Regions from separate parts of the Mangrovibacillus sp. Mu-81 genome, predicted to be linked through region 3. Evidence: predicted binding sites of a transcription regulator. Region 3 holds the regulator's gene; each other region holds the start of a gene.
What was found. The regulator Rex, encoded in region 3, represses fermentation and respiration genes when NADH is low (regulators of the CRP and FNR family bind a similar motif). The targets are predictions, from matches to a motif close to TTGTGAAATATTTCACAA.

Region 1: the regulator Rex is predicted to act here: its motif matches at 2,223-2,240, upstream of V6B33_RS08470 (cytochrome ubiquinol oxidase subunit I).
Region 2: the regulator Rex is predicted to act here: its motif matches at 4,366-4,383, upstream of V6B33_RS15820 (cytochrome c oxidase subunit 2A).

What each region holds. Positions count from the first base shown of each region.
Region 1 is NZ_JBAJHU010000003.1:258,162-264,124, reverse strand. Features, by position in the region: gene V6B33_RS08475 (cytochrome d ubiquinol oxidase subunit II) at 1-704, opposite strand, end outside; gene V6B33_RS08470 (cytochrome ubiquinol oxidase subunit I) at 782-2,119, opposite strand; gene V6B33_RS08465 (ABC transporter ATP-binding protein) at 2,317-4,140, opposite strand; gene V6B33_RS08460 (ABC transporter ATP-binding protein) at 4,150-5,904, opposite strand.
Region 2 is NZ_JBAJHU010000008.1:70,066-76,028, forward strand. Features, by position in the region: gene V6B33_RS15800 (ATP-dependent DNA helicase) at 1-541, shown strand, start outside; gene V6B33_RS15805 (carboxypeptidase M32) at 658-2,169, shown strand; partial or broken gene V6B33_RS15810 (cbb3-type cytochrome c oxidase subunit I) at 2,614-3,604, opposite strand; gene V6B33_RS22095 (hypothetical protein) at 3,609-3,887, opposite strand; gene V6B33_RS22100 (hypothetical protein) at 3,948-4,085, opposite strand; gene V6B33_RS15820 (cytochrome c oxidase subunit 2A) at 4,102-4,254, opposite strand; gene V6B33_RS15825 (SDR family NAD(P)-dependent oxidoreductase) at 4,681-5,451, shown strand; gene V6B33_RS15830 (type III polyketide synthase) at 5,671-5,963, shown strand, end outside.
Region 3 is NZ_JBAJHU010000019.1:39,403-45,365, forward strand. Features, by position in the region: gene V6B33_RS21300 (CPBP family intramembrane glutamic endopeptidase) at 111-854, shown strand; gene V6B33_RS21305 (YdiK family protein) at 851-1,057, shown strand; gene tatC (twin-arginine translocase subunit TatC) at 1,076-1,852, opposite strand; gene V6B33_RS21315 (twin-arginine translocase TatA/TatE family subunit) at 1,871-2,038, opposite strand; gene V6B33_RS21320 (redox-sensing transcriptional repressor Rex) at 2,094-2,771, opposite strand; gene V6B33_RS21325 (ABC-F family ATP-binding cassette domain-containing protein) at 2,988-4,934, shown strand; gene tsaD (tRNA (adenosine(37)-N6)-threonylcarbamoyltransferase complex transferase subunit TsaD) at 5,227-5,963, opposite strand, start outside.

The DNA.
Region 1 (5,963 bases), on a different contig from region 3:
CAGATATCAAGCGCATTCATGAAATGTTCATTATTATGCTCCATTAGTCCGACAAATACCAATAAACTCGCTATAATCGCAGGAGGGCTCCAAAACAGTGAAAATTTCCTCAACACTTCTCTCGAATCCATATCTCCGGCACGGTCTGCATAATACGTCAAAAACGCAGCACTTATAAACAAGACTGACACAATGGACAGAACAACTACGCTCCAGGAATAAGGACTTGTAAACAATTCACCTGCCAAAAATTTAACAGTGCCGTCGGTGACTTCGAGAAATCCTCCTTCAGAAATCGTCATGGCTGTTGATAACGAAGCGGGAATCAACAACCCTGTCGCTCCATAAAGAAATAGATATACAATATTCTCTTTTGAGCCGTAATTATTGAATGCATAGAAACTCCCTCGGATTGCGAGCAATATAATGGCTAAACTCCCCGGTATCAACAGGGCTGTTCCATAATAGTATGCGGCATCGGGGAAAAATCCGACCAACCCCACGAAAAAGAAAACAAAAAAGACATTAGTCACTTCCCATACAGGTGACAAATATCGGCTGATCAAGACATTCAGCGTATGCTCTTTATTCTTCAACCTTCCATAAAAGGCAAAGAATCCGGCACCGAAATCGATGGACGCCACAATTAGATAACCATAAAGGAAAACCCACAACACAGTGATCCCCAAAATTTCCAGACTCATAGCCATTCCTCCCTCATTAATCTTTCTTTAAAGCTGAGAGCCCCTCTTTAAAACTTTTCGTAAAAAGGCTCACCAGATTATTCGGTGCGATTTGGAAACCGTTGTTCCAATTCAGCTTCAGCCGGTTTATTCTTAAACATCTTGATCAGTACAATCACACATAAAACTCCTAACAGAATGTATAAGGCGACAAACATCATAAACGTCAGACCGACTCCATCAGCTTTGGTCGCCGCATCCGCGACCTTCATATATCCTCTGAGAATCCATGGTTGGCGCCCTACTTCTGCATATATCCATCCGAACTCGATTGCTAGCATGGCCAGCGGGCCGCTTGCCACGATTCCCCATAAAAGAGGTTTATTCCACTCATTCCCTTTCTTCCATCTCCAGCACAAGATGAACAATGCTGAAATGAACATACTGTAAAATCCGATTGATACCATCAGATCAAATAAATAGTGAATCCACAATGGAGGTCTCTCATCCTCTGGAGTCTCATTCAAACCAATCACTTCAGTATCAAACGAACTCCCGGCTAAAAAGCTGAGGAACCCGGGAATCCTTATCTCATTGTGTACTTCATTGTTGTCATCCAGCGTACCGAACACAATAAGATCGGCATTCTTCTCCGTTTCAAAATGCCACTCAGCTGCAGCCAATTTCTCAGGCTGGTATTCAGCAAGGAACTTGGCCGACAAATCGCCTGCCAAAGCTGTTGCAAACGCAAATATAAGAGCCGAGACCATCGTTAACCGCAGGGCCTTGCGATGATATTCGCTTCCCTTCTTCTTTAAAATCGCAAAAGCGGTGATACCCGCCAGGATTAAAGCAGACGTTAAATAAGCAGTTGTCAATACGTGTAACACCTTCGTAGGTGTCGCCGGATTCAGCATCGCTGCAATCGGATCAATATTGATAGCTTTCCCGTCACTCAGCTCAAAGCCTTGAGGCGTATTCATAAAGGCATTCACAGTCGTAATGAATAGTGCTGAAGCCGAAGACCCGATCATGACAGGAATCGTCAATAACCAATGAATCCACTTATTCTTAAAGCGGTCCCACGTATATAAATAGATTCCAAGAAAGATAGCTTCAAAGAAAAACGCAAATGTTTCCATAAAAAGTGGCAGCGCTATAACCTGCCCGGCTACCTGCATGAATGCCGGCCACAACATGGAAAGTTGAAGCCCGATCGCCGTACCCGTAACTACCCCTACAGCGACAGTGATCGTAAACCCTCTCGCCCATCTTCTCGCCAACAAAATATAATGAGGATCATTGCGTTTGATCCCCACAAACTCAGCAATCGAAATCATAATCGGCACACCTACACCAATCGTCGCAAAAATAATATGAAACGCGAGGGTTGTGGATGTCAGCATTCTACTTAATATTACACTATCTAGTTCCATTCGCTTTTCCCCCTACCAATTATTAGCCAATAGTTACTGTATATCACTCCATGGCTATTATAAAACCTATTTAACAGATTGTGAAGTATTGAACATGAATATTTTGTGACGTTTTTCACAAACTTTGGTTTGGGTATCTTTTTGAAATAAAAATAAAACCCCGCACCAAAAGTGCAGGGTCCCTTTATCAAATCAAATCACATTGCATCCAGCATCTTAAACTGCGACTTCACAAGTTCATAGTAATGTCCCTCTTGGTCCATCAGTTCATCATGATTACCTGATTCTTTGATGTTTCCGTTCTCCAATACGAAGATATTATCTGATTCACGTATGGTGGACAAACGGTGGGCAATGATGATAGCTGTTCTTCCGGATAGCAGTTTTTTCAATGCATTTTGTATTTTGACTTCTGTTTCTGTGTCGATGGAAGCCGTGGCTTCATCCAGAATGATGATGCGCGGATTGGCAAGCAGCGCGCGCGCGAAGGAAAGTAGTTGTCTTTCCCCAACGGATAAGACATTCCCTCTTTCTTCGACCTCGGTTTCGTACCCGCTCGAAAGTTTTTCAATAAATTCGTTTGCTCCAATGGCTTCGGCTGCTTTACGTACTTCTTCATCTGAAGCATCAGGGCGTCCGAATCGGATGTTATCTTTTATCGTTCCGGAGAAAATGAAGGTATCCTGCAGTACGATGCTGATTTGACTTCTCAAGCTGGTGACTGTTACGTCACGCAAATCGACACCGTCAATCTTCACCTCGCCATTTGTCGGATCGTAGAAACGGCTGATTAAGTTCGCAATCGTCGTTTTTCCTGAGCCCGTGTGGCCAACCAGGGCAACGGTCTGCCCCGCTTTCATTTCCAGTTTGATGTTCTGCAGTGCTTTTCTCTTATCATCGTAGGAAAATTCAACATTTTCAAATTGAATTCTTCCCTTGATATCGTTCAACTCGATAGCATCACGCTTTTCGTTGACAATCGGCTGTTCATCAAGAAATTCAAAGATACGCTCTGAAGAAGCCATACCGATCAGCAGTTGATTATAAACTTGACCGAGTCTCGAAATCGGTTCCCAGAACATGCCGAGATAGAAGGCGAAGGAGACAAATTCCCCGAGCTCCAGAGATCCTCCTTGGATGAGGTGAGCACCATACCAGATCAAGACTGCTGTACCGACTGCATTAGTCAGCTCCACAAGCGGTCTGAACATGGCATTTTTCTTTGTAGCGGTTTTCCAGCTGTCGAAGGTTTCGGTATTTACGCCATCGAAAAAAGCCATATTTTCTTTTTCCTGGGTAAACGATTGAGTCACGCGAATACCCTGTATGCTCTCATTCAAGTGAGAATTGAGTTTTGCCTGCTTTATCCGTACATCCTGCCAGGATCTGCGAATATTTTTCCTCAGGCTCGTTGAGATAAAGAACATGATCGGCAGAATGACCATAACAGCCAGCGTAAGTTCCGGACTCAATGTGAATAAGATGACAATGATCCCGGCCAGAAGAATGATGTCCATCAGCAGGTTAATGACACCATTGGTGAATAGTTCCTGAAGGGAGTTGATATCATTCATGATCCGGACAAGAATCGAACCGGCTGAGCGCTGGTCGAAGAAGCGATGAGAGAGCCACTGAACATGACTGAATAAATGCTTCCGCAAATCATAAATGACTCCCTGCCCCAACTGGTTCATCCAGCGTATCCGAAGTACGTTGGCTATATAATTAATGACGTAGAGTCCTGCGATAATGCCCACCAGTGTAAACAGCAGGGTTCCATCTTTCTGTCGAATCGCTTTGTCAAGCGTATAGACCCCGATCAAAATAGGGATAATCAGCCGAATGGCGGTTGTGATTAGTACGGTTATAATCGAAAGGGGGAGCAGTTTTTTTGAATATGGCTTTAAATAGGTTAGTAAACGCCATAGCTGTTCCCAGTTAAAAGGCTTGTCGATCACCTGATCGGTTGAATAGTGAAACCTGCTTAAGACATTCTTATTTACTTTAGAGTTCTTGCTCAATCCCCTCACCTACCTTCCTTGTGCTTGGAGTATTTTTTTTTGATCTTTGTATTGAATATCGTATATTCGCTGATAAGGTCCATTATTTTTGAGAAGGAAGTCATGGACACCTCGCTCAACAATTTTTCCGTTTTCGAGAACGAGAATCTCGTCAGCATGTTTTAATGAAGAGATTCGATGTGCAATGATAAATGTCGTCCGGTCAGACATTACATTCTTAAGGGCTTTCTGGATTCTGAATTCTGTTTCCATATCAACGGCGCTTGTAGCATCGTCGAGGATCAGGATTGACGGATCGGTACAAAGGGCACGCGCAATCGCTATACGCTGCTTCTGTCCTCCTGAAAGTCCCAGTCCCCTCTCGCCCAGCTTCGTATCATACCCGTCAGGCAGCTCGGAAATAAACTCATGTGCCTGCGCCATCTTGGCCGCTTCAATGATCTCATCCATTGCTGCTTCAGGACGTCCGTAAGAGATATTGGCTTTGATTGTAGAAGAAAACAGGAATGATTCTTGGAGAACGACCCCGATATTCTTGCGAAGGGATTTTAATGAATAATCATTTATCTTTTTGCCGTCGATAAGAATCTCACCTTGGGTTGGTTCGTAGAAACGTGTCATCAACTGAGTGATGCTCGTTTTACCAGAACCTGTACCTCCGATCAGACCAATGATCTTTCCGCTTTCTGCTTTGAATGATATTTCTTCCAATGCTGCTTCATCTTGCTCCGTGTAGTTAAGAGATACGTGTTGAAATACTACTTCCCCTTTCATTCGTTCTACTTGAAGGACTTCCTCATGATCTTTGATTTTTTCATCAACTTCGAGTATCTCTATCAATCGTTCTCCTGAAGCTTTCGATTGGGAAAATAAATTGATGGTGAATCCCAGGTTCATGATCGGCCAGATGATATACCAGACCAGACTGTAGAACGCGACCAGTTCACCCGGCTGAAGATTCCCATTCATGACCAGGTAACCTCCGTATGCCAGGAGGGTGACAACACTGATATTTCCCAGGAACTCCATTAAAGGGAAGTACTTCGCCCAGATGTCTGATGTGAAAAGGTACTTATCCTTATAGTCCCCATTGGAATTGTTGAATTTGCTGATTTGGAACTCTTCACGTGATAAAGATTTAACTGTATTGATTCCGCTGATATTCTCCTGCACATTCGTATTCAACTTTCCGAATGATTTACGGATGCCCCTGAATGCAGGGTGGACGGCCTTATCAAACTTAAAGACGGCAACCGCCAGGAACGGCAGGGAAAACAGTGTCACAAAAGTTAATGAAGGTGAATAGTAAAACATGACGCCAAAACTGACGGTAATTAATAAGAAGAAACGTAAAAGTTCCGTAAAACCGAATGACAAGAAAAAGCGGAATGCTTCAACGTCGGCTGTCAATCTTGACATAAGATCCCCTGTCTTCGCGTTATCGTAATAACTGAATGGCAGGAACTGCAACTTTTCATACAACTCGTTTCGGAGTCTGTATACGGATGTGATACCGAACAGATCGCCGAAATACTGCTGAATGAATGTTGTAATCCCTTTGAGTATCATGATGCCTACAAATCCGAAAGCCAGATACGGGATCCATGCGTAGTTACCTTTCAGTATGACATCATCAATCGTTTTTTGAAGAATGATAGGGTACACAACAGTGATACCGGTTACAAATAAAAGAAAAAACATTGAAATGAAAAAATAGTTCTTATAGGGCCAATAATAGGCTTTTAATTTTTTGAATGTTTCCATAATTTTTCTCCCTTCCCTTGTTGCATAAAAAACGACGTATTATTAAATATATCGGGTTT
Region 2 (5,963 bases), on a different contig from region 3:
CGTATACATTCCTGAGAACTTGAATGGGCTTGATTCGAAGTTCGGTTATGCAGTGGAACAACTGAAGCGAAATAATGGTAAGTCACTTTTGCTTTTCTCTACTAAAGAGGAGATGAATGCATTCAGGGAATTTTATCGAAACGAATCCGAACAGGAATGGAAGGTCATATTTGAAGGCGACAAGGAAATCAGTCATACGGTGGAAGAGTTCCAGAATGACCGATCTGCTGTATTATGTTCCTATCATTTATGGGAAGGCCTTGATATACCAGGGGAATCTCTCACGCAAGTAGTGATCGCATCTCTGCCATTCCCTCCGAAAGATCCTGTGTTTGATGCAAAGCGCAAACATGCATTGAACCCGGAGGATGAAGTGGATGTTCCTTACATGCTTCTTCGTATGAGACAAGGCATCGGACGATTGATCCGGACAAGTGAAGATTACGGAAAGATCCATATTTTATTAAGTGAAGAAGATTCGTCATACAGAGAAGTGCTTAAATCGATTCTTCCTGTTCAAGTGAATACGATGAAAGTCTAAGAAATAGCCGTCCCCGTGGCGGCTATTTTCTTGTATATAATACCTGAATCTTTTTAGAAGGATTTGTCAGAAAAATATGATAAAATAGAGAAGGTGTTTATTAAGGGGGCTTAAAGATGAGAGAAGAATTAGTAGAAATGAGAGACAATTTTCTAGAATACGTGAAAAAAATGACTGCGTATAACGAAGCACTCGGTTTGATGTTTTGGGATTTACGGACCGGTGCACCAAAGAATGGTGCAGAACAGCGTTCAGAGGTGATCGGAATGCTTTCATCCGAGTTATTTGCAATGTCCACTTCAAATGACATGGCTGCATATCTGGCGAAGCTGTCACCAGAGAGAGCGCAGCTTGATGAACGGACACAGAAACTGCTTGAAGAATGCCAGAAGGAATACGACAGGAATAAAAAAATACCAGCTTCTGAATATAGAGAATATGTTGTACTTCAATCAAAAGCGGAAACCATCTGGGAAGAAGCAAAGTCCAAAGCAGATTTCGAGATGTTTCAGCCTTATTTAGAAAAGTTGGTAGCTTACACTAAGCGATTCATCGATTATTGGGGTTATGATAACAACAAATATGATACACTTCTCGATATGTATGAGCCTGGTGTGACAGTTGATGTCCTGGACAAGGTATTCGGCGAACTGAGGGATAAAATCGTACCTTTAGTCCATAAAATTTCAGAATCAGAGAACAAACCTCATACTGATTTTTTGTTCGAACATTTCCCTAAAGAAAAACAAAAAGAGTTCAGTTTAGAAGTACTGGAGCAAATGGGATATGACTTCAACTCGGGAAGACTGGATGAAACCGTTCATCCTTTCGCTATAGGTTTGAACCCCGGTGATGTAAGGGTAACAACCAAGTATGATGAAAGTGATTGGAGAACGGCCGTATTCGGTACAATCCATGAAGGCGGTCATGCGCTTTATGAACAAAATATATCAAAAGATTTAGTTGGCACCCCATTATGCACGGGAACGTCAATGGGAATTCACGAATCACAGTCTCTGTTTTATGAGAATTTTGTCGGGAGAAATTATTCTTTCTGGAAACAAAATTACGATCTGCTTAAACGTTACACCGATGGTCAATTTGATTCAGTGGATATTGACCATTTCTACAAAGCGATCAATGAATCCAAGCCTTCTTTGATCAGAATTGAGGCAGATGAACTAACCTATGCGCTGCATATCATCATCCGCTATGAGATTGAAAAGGGATTGTTCAATGATGAATTTGAGGTGAAGGACCTTCCGCAAATCTGGAATCAAAAGTACGAAGAGTATTTGGGGGTCAAGCCTGCTCATGACGGTGAAGGCGTCCTTCAGGATGTTCATTGGGCAGGCGGCAGCTTCGGGTATTTCCCTTCCTATGCGCTGGGATATATGTACGCAGCCCAATTTAGAAAAGCGATGCAAAAAGACATTCCCGACTTTGATGAACTTCTCGAAAAAGGAGATCTTGGCCTTATCAAAGAGTGGTTGAGAGACCATGTCCACAGATGGGGAAAAATGAAAAAGCCGCTGGAAATCCTGAAAGATGTGACGGGGGAAGGCTTGAATGCTTCCTATCTGGCTGAATATTTAATTGAAAAGTATACGAAAGTATATTCACTTTGATAAAAGTTGAAAGAGGCTGGCACAAAAGTGTTTTAGTCTGAATAAAACCCGAATTAATTTGAATTATAAGTTCAAATTAGTTCGGGTTTTTTATTAGCTTTGTTCAAATGTCCATTTAGTATATAGCTTGTTCGAGCGGTTGATTGGAGTGCAAGACGAAGACTCCTATCAGAAAAGCGGAAGGGCTTTGCTCAGAGGCGTGTGGCATAAGGCGAATCGGCCACGAAGGCGTTCTTTGCCTTCTTGGTCGGTTTGACTTATGTCATGTGCCTCTAAGCCCTGCAGCTGGACAATTACTCCTCGAATTTAAAGGAGGCTCACGGGCTACCCGCGGAAAGCGAAGTCTTGCACGGAAATCATTAGCGGTAATCAGGGTCAATACTGATGATGTTCGCCTTTAGGCAGTTGTTTTTTTGTTTTGTCCCAGACTCTTTTTTATATTTATTACCACACCCTGAACCCTTTTGAAGGCCGAGGACCATTTTGGAACATATCCATGAACGGTACAGAATAGGCTGCAAGAATGAGAGCGGCAAGGACTGTAAGCCAGATCTTCCAATTTTCAAGAACCATAGGAGTTTTTTTGCCCCTTCCGTTTGTTCCCCAACCGGGAATTCTTCTTCACCTTTTGGAGCGAAGAAAGCGAGATTAATAAAGATATATAGGACTGGGAGGATTCCTATAAACAGAATTGTACCACCGATTGCTTGTGCAATCTGATAAGGGATCCAGTCAATGGCCAGCTGTGCACCACCATAAGCAGAGAAGGAAGAACGTCTTGGTATACCTAATAATCCTTCAGCATGCATAGCACCTGACATGATTCCCATTCCGACTGACCATGCGACTGCTTGCACGATCGCCATCTTGTCATCGCTTTCGTTAAGACACGCCCTGTTAAATGAGGGACCAGCCAATAGGAAATCCCGAAGAACGTCAACACCACAGAAGTTGCGGGAGTTAAGTGAAAATGACCTGTTAGCCAGATTGTATTGTGTATAACCTGGTTCATCTGGTTGGAAGCATTGATCAACCCCCCTGCTCCCGCCGGGATGAACGCAGCCATCCCGATGAAGGGTACTGAAAAGCGTGCATCTCCCCAGGGAAGCGTTTTAAACCATCCGAACAAACCAATAGCTCCTGTTGAGAGGCCGTACATTTCAAACGTTGCAAACAATGAGAAGGCAGTCATCAATGAAGGGATAACAACCATAAATGTAAGGACTACCTGTAGAAACTTCCAAAATGCATCAATTCCCGGTTCCACCAGCTGATGGTGAAATCCGACGGGGATAGAGAATAAGAGAAATAATACAAAAGATAATCTTGCCAGTGAATCAGAGAAAATTTTACCTCCAATAACCTTTGGGATAATCGCATACCATGCCTTATAGGCCGGCAATTACCAGAAATAAACCAATGGATCTCCAAAATACATTTCAGTCCACCACCTTAATCATGGATTGCATCGTGTGATGACCAACTCCACAGTACTCATTGCATACTATTAAAAATTCAACAGTCTTATCGAGTGTTGTTGTATATTCACTGATATATCCAGGTTCAAGCATCATGTTGATGTTCGTTCCGGCTACCTCAAAGCCATGAATTACGTCCTTTGTAGTAGCAATAACTTTTATCTTCGAGTTTTTAGGAACTTCCACTTCGCCAGGGTTATATAAAAGGTGGACGCGACCATAACCAGCTCGTAATCCCATTCTTCACCTTCGATTTTTTTCAGCCCCGGCTGATTGAAAGGTCCGATATCATCTACTTGTTCAGGGTTGATATAAGCCTTCGCCCCTCGGGAGTTGATGACCTTGATGAAAGGCACTGATCCCGAGAATGATTAAAAAGATAATAAGAGAGCCGGTACCGAGGGTCAGCCACCATTTTTCATAACGATGCATATGCATGTTCATTCGCTCCTTTTTAAAAACGATTGATGAATAGTATAAAAACTCCAATCCAGGATAGGACCAGAAACACTCCCAGCAGCAACACGGAAGTAAACGTCCCTTTAAGGGAAGACTGATCTTCAACCTTGGTATGAGCTTTCTTATTCAATTCAGGATTTGTCATCATGCTCACTCCTTTCACCTCTTGATGATGTATTGGATTACCTCAATCATAATTCCATGAGCGACCGTCCATCTGTGATTAATGTCACACCTTTAAGGGTTATTTGTGAAATAAGTATGAAGTATTTCACATAAAGACAAATTGAAAATAACTCGGGAGAAAGATCCGGTTCCAATAAAAAAAGTGTTACATACAATGTATGAAGTATGTTTATTTGTCAGGGGGAAGAACGGTGGAAAGATATTATTGTAAAAAGTGCTGTCAATTATTCAATGAGAGCAGAAGGTGTTCGTTTTGCGGAGAAAAGGCTGACACAAAGATCCATATTATCGTCCATACACAACCGGTAAAGAAAGAATAGGTCACTATTTGTTAGACTGGAAGTTGTGATAAAATATAGAAGATTCAAAAAAGAGAGGAGTGTCAAGGATGTATTTACCTTCTTTTTCACTGAAAAATAAAACAGCTGTCATTACAGGGGCCGGGCGCGGAATAGGACGGGCACTTAGTATCGGACTGGCAGAAGCGGGGGCGGATGTAGTGCTGCTGTCACGCACGAAGGGAAATTTGGAAGAGACGGCAGCCCGCATCCATGAATTGGGGCAGAAGGCATATATACTCCCCACTGATGTTACATCAAGAGAGGAAATCCGGGCAGTTGTACAATACATAGAAAGTCAGGGTTTGACTATTGACATATTAATTAATAATGCAGGGATGAATATACGATCAAATGCTTTTGAAGTGACAGATGATGAATGGAAAACAATCATGGATACCAATTTGAAATCTGCCTTTATGATGAGTCAGGAAATAGGAAATCTTATGAAAGGGAATGGAAGAGGGAAGATCATCAATATTGCATCAGTTGCAGGACATGTAGCTCTGCGCACAGGAGTGGTTTATGCGGCAACGAAAGCAGCCATGATTCAAATGACTAAAGTATTGGCATTTGAATGGGGGCAGCATAATATTAACGTAAACAGTATCGGTCCATGGTATTTTAAAACACCGTTAACAAAAGAACTCCTGACCAACAAAGATTATGTAGAAGACATATTATCTGTTACGCCTTTAAAAAGAATCGGTGAATTGGAGGAATTGGTCGGCCCTGCAGTATTTCTTGCTTCTGATGCGGGGAACTACGTAACCGGTCAGACAATATTTGTCGATGGAGGCATGACAATTCAAGGTTTTTAACCTTTTAGAGGATAAGAAGAGCGGACATCCTATTGTTCCGCTCTTCTTTGTTCCAGTCATTCTTCAATTATTAATAGGATGAGAAACTCGCCCACGGATGTTAATAATTCCGAATAGGGCCATCTTGTAAATTTATTAATCAGTAGAATCTGAGTACATGTTATTTCACATACTGGTAAACCTATCCTTATATGGAATGAGATAAGGAGGATGGTTGTTATGCCAAAGATAGTAGCTGTTGAGACGGAAATACCCCCTTTTAAAATCACGCAGACTGAAGCAGCAAAATTTGCCCGCAATCTGTTCTCGGAAAGCTTTAAGGATATTGACCGTCTGCTCCCCATATTTGAAAATGGAGAAATTGAAAGCAGGTATTTCGTAAATGATCTTGAATGGTTTGCAAGTTCGCATTCATTTCAGGAAAAAAACGATCTTTTCATCCGTAATGCTGTAGAGTTGGGAAGCAGGGCGATAGAGAAGTGTTTGACTAATAATCACGTCAACTATGACGA
Region 3 (5,963 bases):
TTGTCTTTGTATTCCGGATTTCTACCCTTCCCGCACCAAAGGCTACTATTTGAAGAGTTGAGCGATTATTAGTAGAATTGAACAAGATGACGATTAAAGGAGACGAAACGTTGAAAAAACATTTTGGATATATATTGATTGCATATATTGTCATGCAGCTTTCAAGTATTGTCGGGGTCCCGCTTCTTTATAAAATCGGGACGGATGTGATGGGTCAGCCTGCAGAACAGGTCAAGCAGCTTGTTCCCGGTTATTGGCTGATTATCAGCTTTTCCCTGGCACTGATTGTTGTATGGGCCATCCTTCGAAAAAGTGAAACAAGTACGCGGCTTGAGCGCAGTGCCCCTCTCAATTCAGGAAGTTCGATCGGTTGGGCCGTTGCAGGGATTTTCATCGCCTTCTTCGCTCAGTCCATTGCCATCCAAATTGAATATGCCATCGGGATTGAAATGGGATCCGAGAATACCCAGATGATCATCGGGATCATCGAAAAGGTGCCAGTGACAATGCTTGTGGCAGCCGTGATCGGTCCGATTTTAGAAGAGATCGTGTTCCGTAAGATCATCTTCGGCGTCCTTTATGAGAAGATGAATTTCTTCTTTGCGGCGCTGGTAAGTTCCATTATATTCGCGCTTGCCCACTTTGAGCCGGAGCATGTCATTCTGTATTCTGCGATGGGCTTTACCTTCGCTTTCTTATATGTAAGAACGAAGAGAATACTCGTGCCAATTTTTGCTCATGTTGCGATGAATACATCTGTCGTTCTAATCCAATCTATCTATAAGGACGATATTCAAAAGATCATGAATGAAGCTGAAAAAATTCAAGGATTTATTGGAGGATTATTTTTATGAGAAGATCACCGTTATTCTCGGGTGTGATCTATCTCCTGCTGGGAATACTTTTCACATACTTTGCAATTCAGAATGTAAGAGATGATGGTTGGGGATTTTTCACCTATATACTTGTCTTTCTGGCCACCCTTGACTTCGGTTCGGGGCTCAGAATGGTCATGATTCACTTCAAAATCAGAAAACAGCTCAAGAACAAAAAATAAGGATTGGTCCCATTGGGATCAATCCTTATTTTTATCTTCTTCGTATTGTTCCATCTCAAGCTTCTGTTCCGCTTCAAGTACCTTTTTATATCCAATCTTTGAAATCCAGATACTGATTTCATACAGGATGAATAGAGGCACTGTCACCATCAAATGGGATATGATATCCGGAGGAGTGATGAAAGCGGCAATGATGAAGAGGACAAAGTAAGAGACTTTCCTTGCTTGTGCCATCACCATTGGTGTGACGATCCCCAGACGCGTCAGGAACAGCATCGCCACGGGAAGCTGGAATAAAAAACCGAACGGGATCGTTATTTGAAATAAGAAATGGAAGTACTCATTGATACCGATGACCTGCTGGATTTCAAGATTCTCCGACAGTCCCATCATGAACTTCACTACATATGGAAACAGAATGAAGTATGAGAAGGACAAGCCTCCAAGAAATAGAAGAACGGACACAGGTATGTAACTGAGTGTAACCTTCCTCTCTCTTTCATAAAGACCAGGTGATACAAACGACCATACCTGATAGAGGATGACCGGCGAAGTAATGATTACAGCGACGAAGATAATCATCTCCATGTAAATCTTCAGGGGGTCTGTCACCCTGAAGGCATTCATGGTCATGTTCTTCGCCTCATCGGCATGCTGTAAATACGTGATCAGCGGACCGGCGAGAAAAAAACCCGCTATGACCGCCAACAAGAAGAAAACGACTGCAATCATGAGTCGTTTTTGTAATTCTCCTATATGCTCATACAATGTCATGTCTTTCTGACTTTGACTCATGGCGTTCATCCTACTCTATTACTTGGCATCTTTTGATTTATCGTCATCATCTGCTAAGCCTTTTGTTGCATTTTTAAATTCACGTAAAGTATTTCCGAATGCTTTCCCTAATTCCGGTAATTTCTTAGGACCAAAAATCAGTAAAGCAACAATAGCGATTAATACGAGGCTACCTGGACCTGGCATAATGAGACACCTCCTCTTTTTACATCTCTATCATATCGCAATTCATGTAAAATGGCTATTCCGATATGATTCCATCTTGTGACATTTCCGTGTCTTCCTCAGAATAATGCTTCAAGAAGTAAACCAACGATTGCAGCTCTACAGCCAGATCAATATGATGGACCCGGATATGATCCGGTACCGTCAGCCTTGCAGGCGTAAAGTTAAGGATACCCTTGATTTTTGAAGAGACCAGTCTGTCTGTGATATTCTGAGCAGAAGATGCCGGCACAGTCAGGATTGCCACTTCAATATTCTGATTCTCCAATTTTTCTTCCAGATCATCCAAATGAAATACCGGTACTTCTCCCACCTGGGTTCCCACTTTTGACTCATCGACCTCAAAGGCCATTTCTATCTTAGTATTATTATTTTTAATAAAATTATAATTAAGAAAAGCCGTACCCAGGTTCCCGACTCCGATCAGTACAACCTTAGTCAGTGCATCCTGATCGAGCGTCTTTCTGAAAAAAGAGAGTAGATAGTTAACATTATATCCATACCCTTTTTTACCTAACGCACCAAAATAGGAAAAGTCCCGGCGGATGGTGGCAGAATCCACCTTCACCGCTTCACTTAGTTCCTTGGATGAAACCCTCTGTTTGCCGGATGAGTATAAATTCTTGATAAAACGGTAATAAAGCGGCAGCCGCTTAGCCGTTGCCTGTGGAATTTTCGTTGTATCCTGGTTCATATTGCATTCCCCCACATCTATTCAAAGCCTGTTACTTTGGACCGTCTGACAACGCTTCCAAAATGAACAGAAAAACATTTTTTCAGGCTCTCCTACCCATCATACACTATATTCTATCCTATATGTATGAAGATTAACAGTCATTCATCGATATGTATGATTGCCGTTTTCCTCTCAAATACGGTACACTAGCACTATGAAATAGAGGTGAAACGCATGATTCTACTACAAGTGAATCAACTGATCAAAAACTTTGGTGCAGAAACCATCCTTTCGAATATCAAACTTGAAATACAGACGAGAGATCGGGTAGCGCTCGTTGGCCGAAACGGCGCAGGAAAATCGACTCTGTTAAAAATAATTGCCGGCCACTTATCTTATGATGCCGGCGAAATCACGAAACCAAAAGGAGTCACGATCGGGTACCTTGCCCAAAACACGGGACTCGAATCCGGCCTTTCCATATGGGCAGAAATGCTGACCGTTTTCGAAGACCTGATAGCTCAGGAAAAGCAGCTGCGTGCATTGGAAAAACAGATGGCCGATCCCTCTGTCTACGAAAATGAAGAACTTTACCAGCGCGTGTTAAAGGAATACGATGAGCTTCAGGTTTCTTTCAAAGAGTCTGGCGGTTATCAGTACGAAGCGGATATCCGCTCTGTCCTGCACGGACTGAACTTCGCGGATTTCGACTACGAAACGAAAATTTCCACGTTGAGCGGAGGACAGAAGACCCGTCTTGCACTCGGTAAACTGTTATTGACAAATCCTGATATTCTCATTCTTGATGAACCTACCAACCATCTGGACATCGCCACCTTATCCTGGCTCGAAACGTATTTACAAAGCTATGAAGGAGCCGTCCTGATCGTTTCCCATGACCGTTACTTCCTGGATAATGTCGTCAACCAGGTATATGAAATCTCCCGAAAACGAAGCAAAAAGTTCCTCGGCAACTACAGCAAATACTTGCAGCAAAAAGCTGAAGATTATGAAAAGGATCTGAAGCTGTTTGAACGCCAGCAGCAGGAAGTGGCCAAGCTTGAAGATTTCATCCAACGGAACATCGCCCGTGCATCTACAACGAAGATGGCCCAGAGCAGGCGCAAAAAGCTCGAACGCATGGATCTGATGGACAGGCCGTCAGGTGATGAGAAATCAGCCACCTTCTCTTTCCAGATCGACCGTCAAAGCGGAAATGATGTCCTGAAAGTAAATGATCTTTCGATTGGGTACGATAATGTTGAAGAAATCTCCCGACACATTGATTTCTCCGTAAAAAAAGGCGACAGCATTGCTCTGGTAGGTCCAAATGGAATCGGAAAGTCGACTCTGCTTAAGACACTGGTGAATAAGCTTGCTCCTCTCTCAGGAGATTATAAATTCGGATCGAATGTCTCGATCAGCTACTACGACCAGGAACAGGCTGAGCTTTCCTCAAACAAAGCCGTGCTCAATGAACTATGGGACGAATATCCGCTGAGAAACGAGAAAGATATCAGAACCGTTCTCGGGAACTTCCTGTTTTCCGGGGAAGATGTCTTAAAGCCCGTTTCTACACTGAGCGGAGGAGAAAAAGCGCGTCTTGCCCTTTCAAAAATGATGATGGAAAAAGGGAATGTCCTCATACTCGATGAGCCGACGAACCACTTGGATCTCGACAGTAAGGAAGTGCTGGAAAATGCACTCATCGATTATCCAGGCACCATTCTGTTTGTGTCTCACGATCGTTATTTCATTAACAGAATTGCGACCAAGGTGCTTGAACTCTCTAAAAACGGTTCGACCGAATACCTCGGCGATTATAATTATTATATGGAGAAGCTGCAAGAACAGGAAGAACTGGCTGCACTTGAGCTTACCGAAAAGGGGCAGCCTGCTGCCGCCTCGTCCACTCAGCAGAAACAAAGTCACAAAATCGATAAAGAAGCGAAAAAGCTTGAACGGCAGCGAAAAAGAAGAGTGGAAGATATTGAAGCTCAAATGGAGATACTCGAAGCGGTCATCGAAGAACAGGAAGAACTGCTTTGTGACCCCAATATCTTTCAGGATCACGAAAAAGTCCAAGATATCAATAACAAACTGAATGCTTCCAAAGAAGAACTTGATGAATTGTTAGAAGAATGGACAGAATTAGAAGAGATTCTCCAAGAAGAACAGTAATCCACAGGTTTGAGTAACACCGTGTTACTCAAACCTTTTTTTGTTCCACATCATTATCCACAGGGCGGATGTTGAATATCCGTTATCCATAGAAGTTTTCCACATTATCCACAAGATGAGTGGGAGTTATGCACATCCACCCGCTTATTTACCCATATCTTTTTCACAGGGTGTTCACATTTATCCTTAAGTTATTAACAACTTATCCACAGTCTGTTGATAAAAACATATGTTCTACTAATAAAAAAGCTTCGAAAAGGTTCAAAATTACCCTCCTCGAAGCTTTTTATAATCAAAAATTCTCTATATCCAATCCGGGATTGGCGTTCATTGTCATGTTCCCTCTTTTACCTTGTTCGAAAAGAATTGTCCCTGCTGCTGCGATCATCGCCGCATTGTCGGTGCATAAGGATAATGGAGGGATAATAAGTTCTGTGTCCAGTTCTGTAAACGCCTCTTCTAATGCAGCACGCAGTCCTTTATTGGCAGCTACTCCTCCAGCCAATAACAATTGTTCTACATTATACTCCTTTACCGCTTTCACTGTTTTGGTTACCAGTACATCAATCACACTCGCCTGGAAGCTTGCGGCAAGGTCTTGTGGATAAATGGTCTTGCCTTTCTGCTTGGCGTTGTGCAGCGTGTTGATAACTGCTGATTTCAAACCGCTGAAACTGAAATCATATGAGCCTTCTTCCAGCCAAGCCCTTGGGAGATCCAGATTCGTTTCCCCTTCCTGCGCCAGCCGATCGATATGAGGGCCGCCCGGGTAAGGAAGATTCAGCGTTCTGGCTACCTTGTCATACGCTTCACCCGCGGCATCATCTCTCGTTTCACCGATTACTTCAAATGAGCCATGCCCTTTCATAAGCACAATCTCCGTGTGCCCCCCCGAAACGACCAGGGAGAGCAGAGGAAATTTCATTTCTTTCACTAACCGGTTTGCATAGATATGTCCAGCTATATGATGGACACCTACCAACGGCTTGTTATGAGCAAACGCCAGAGCTTTGGCAGCATTGACACCAA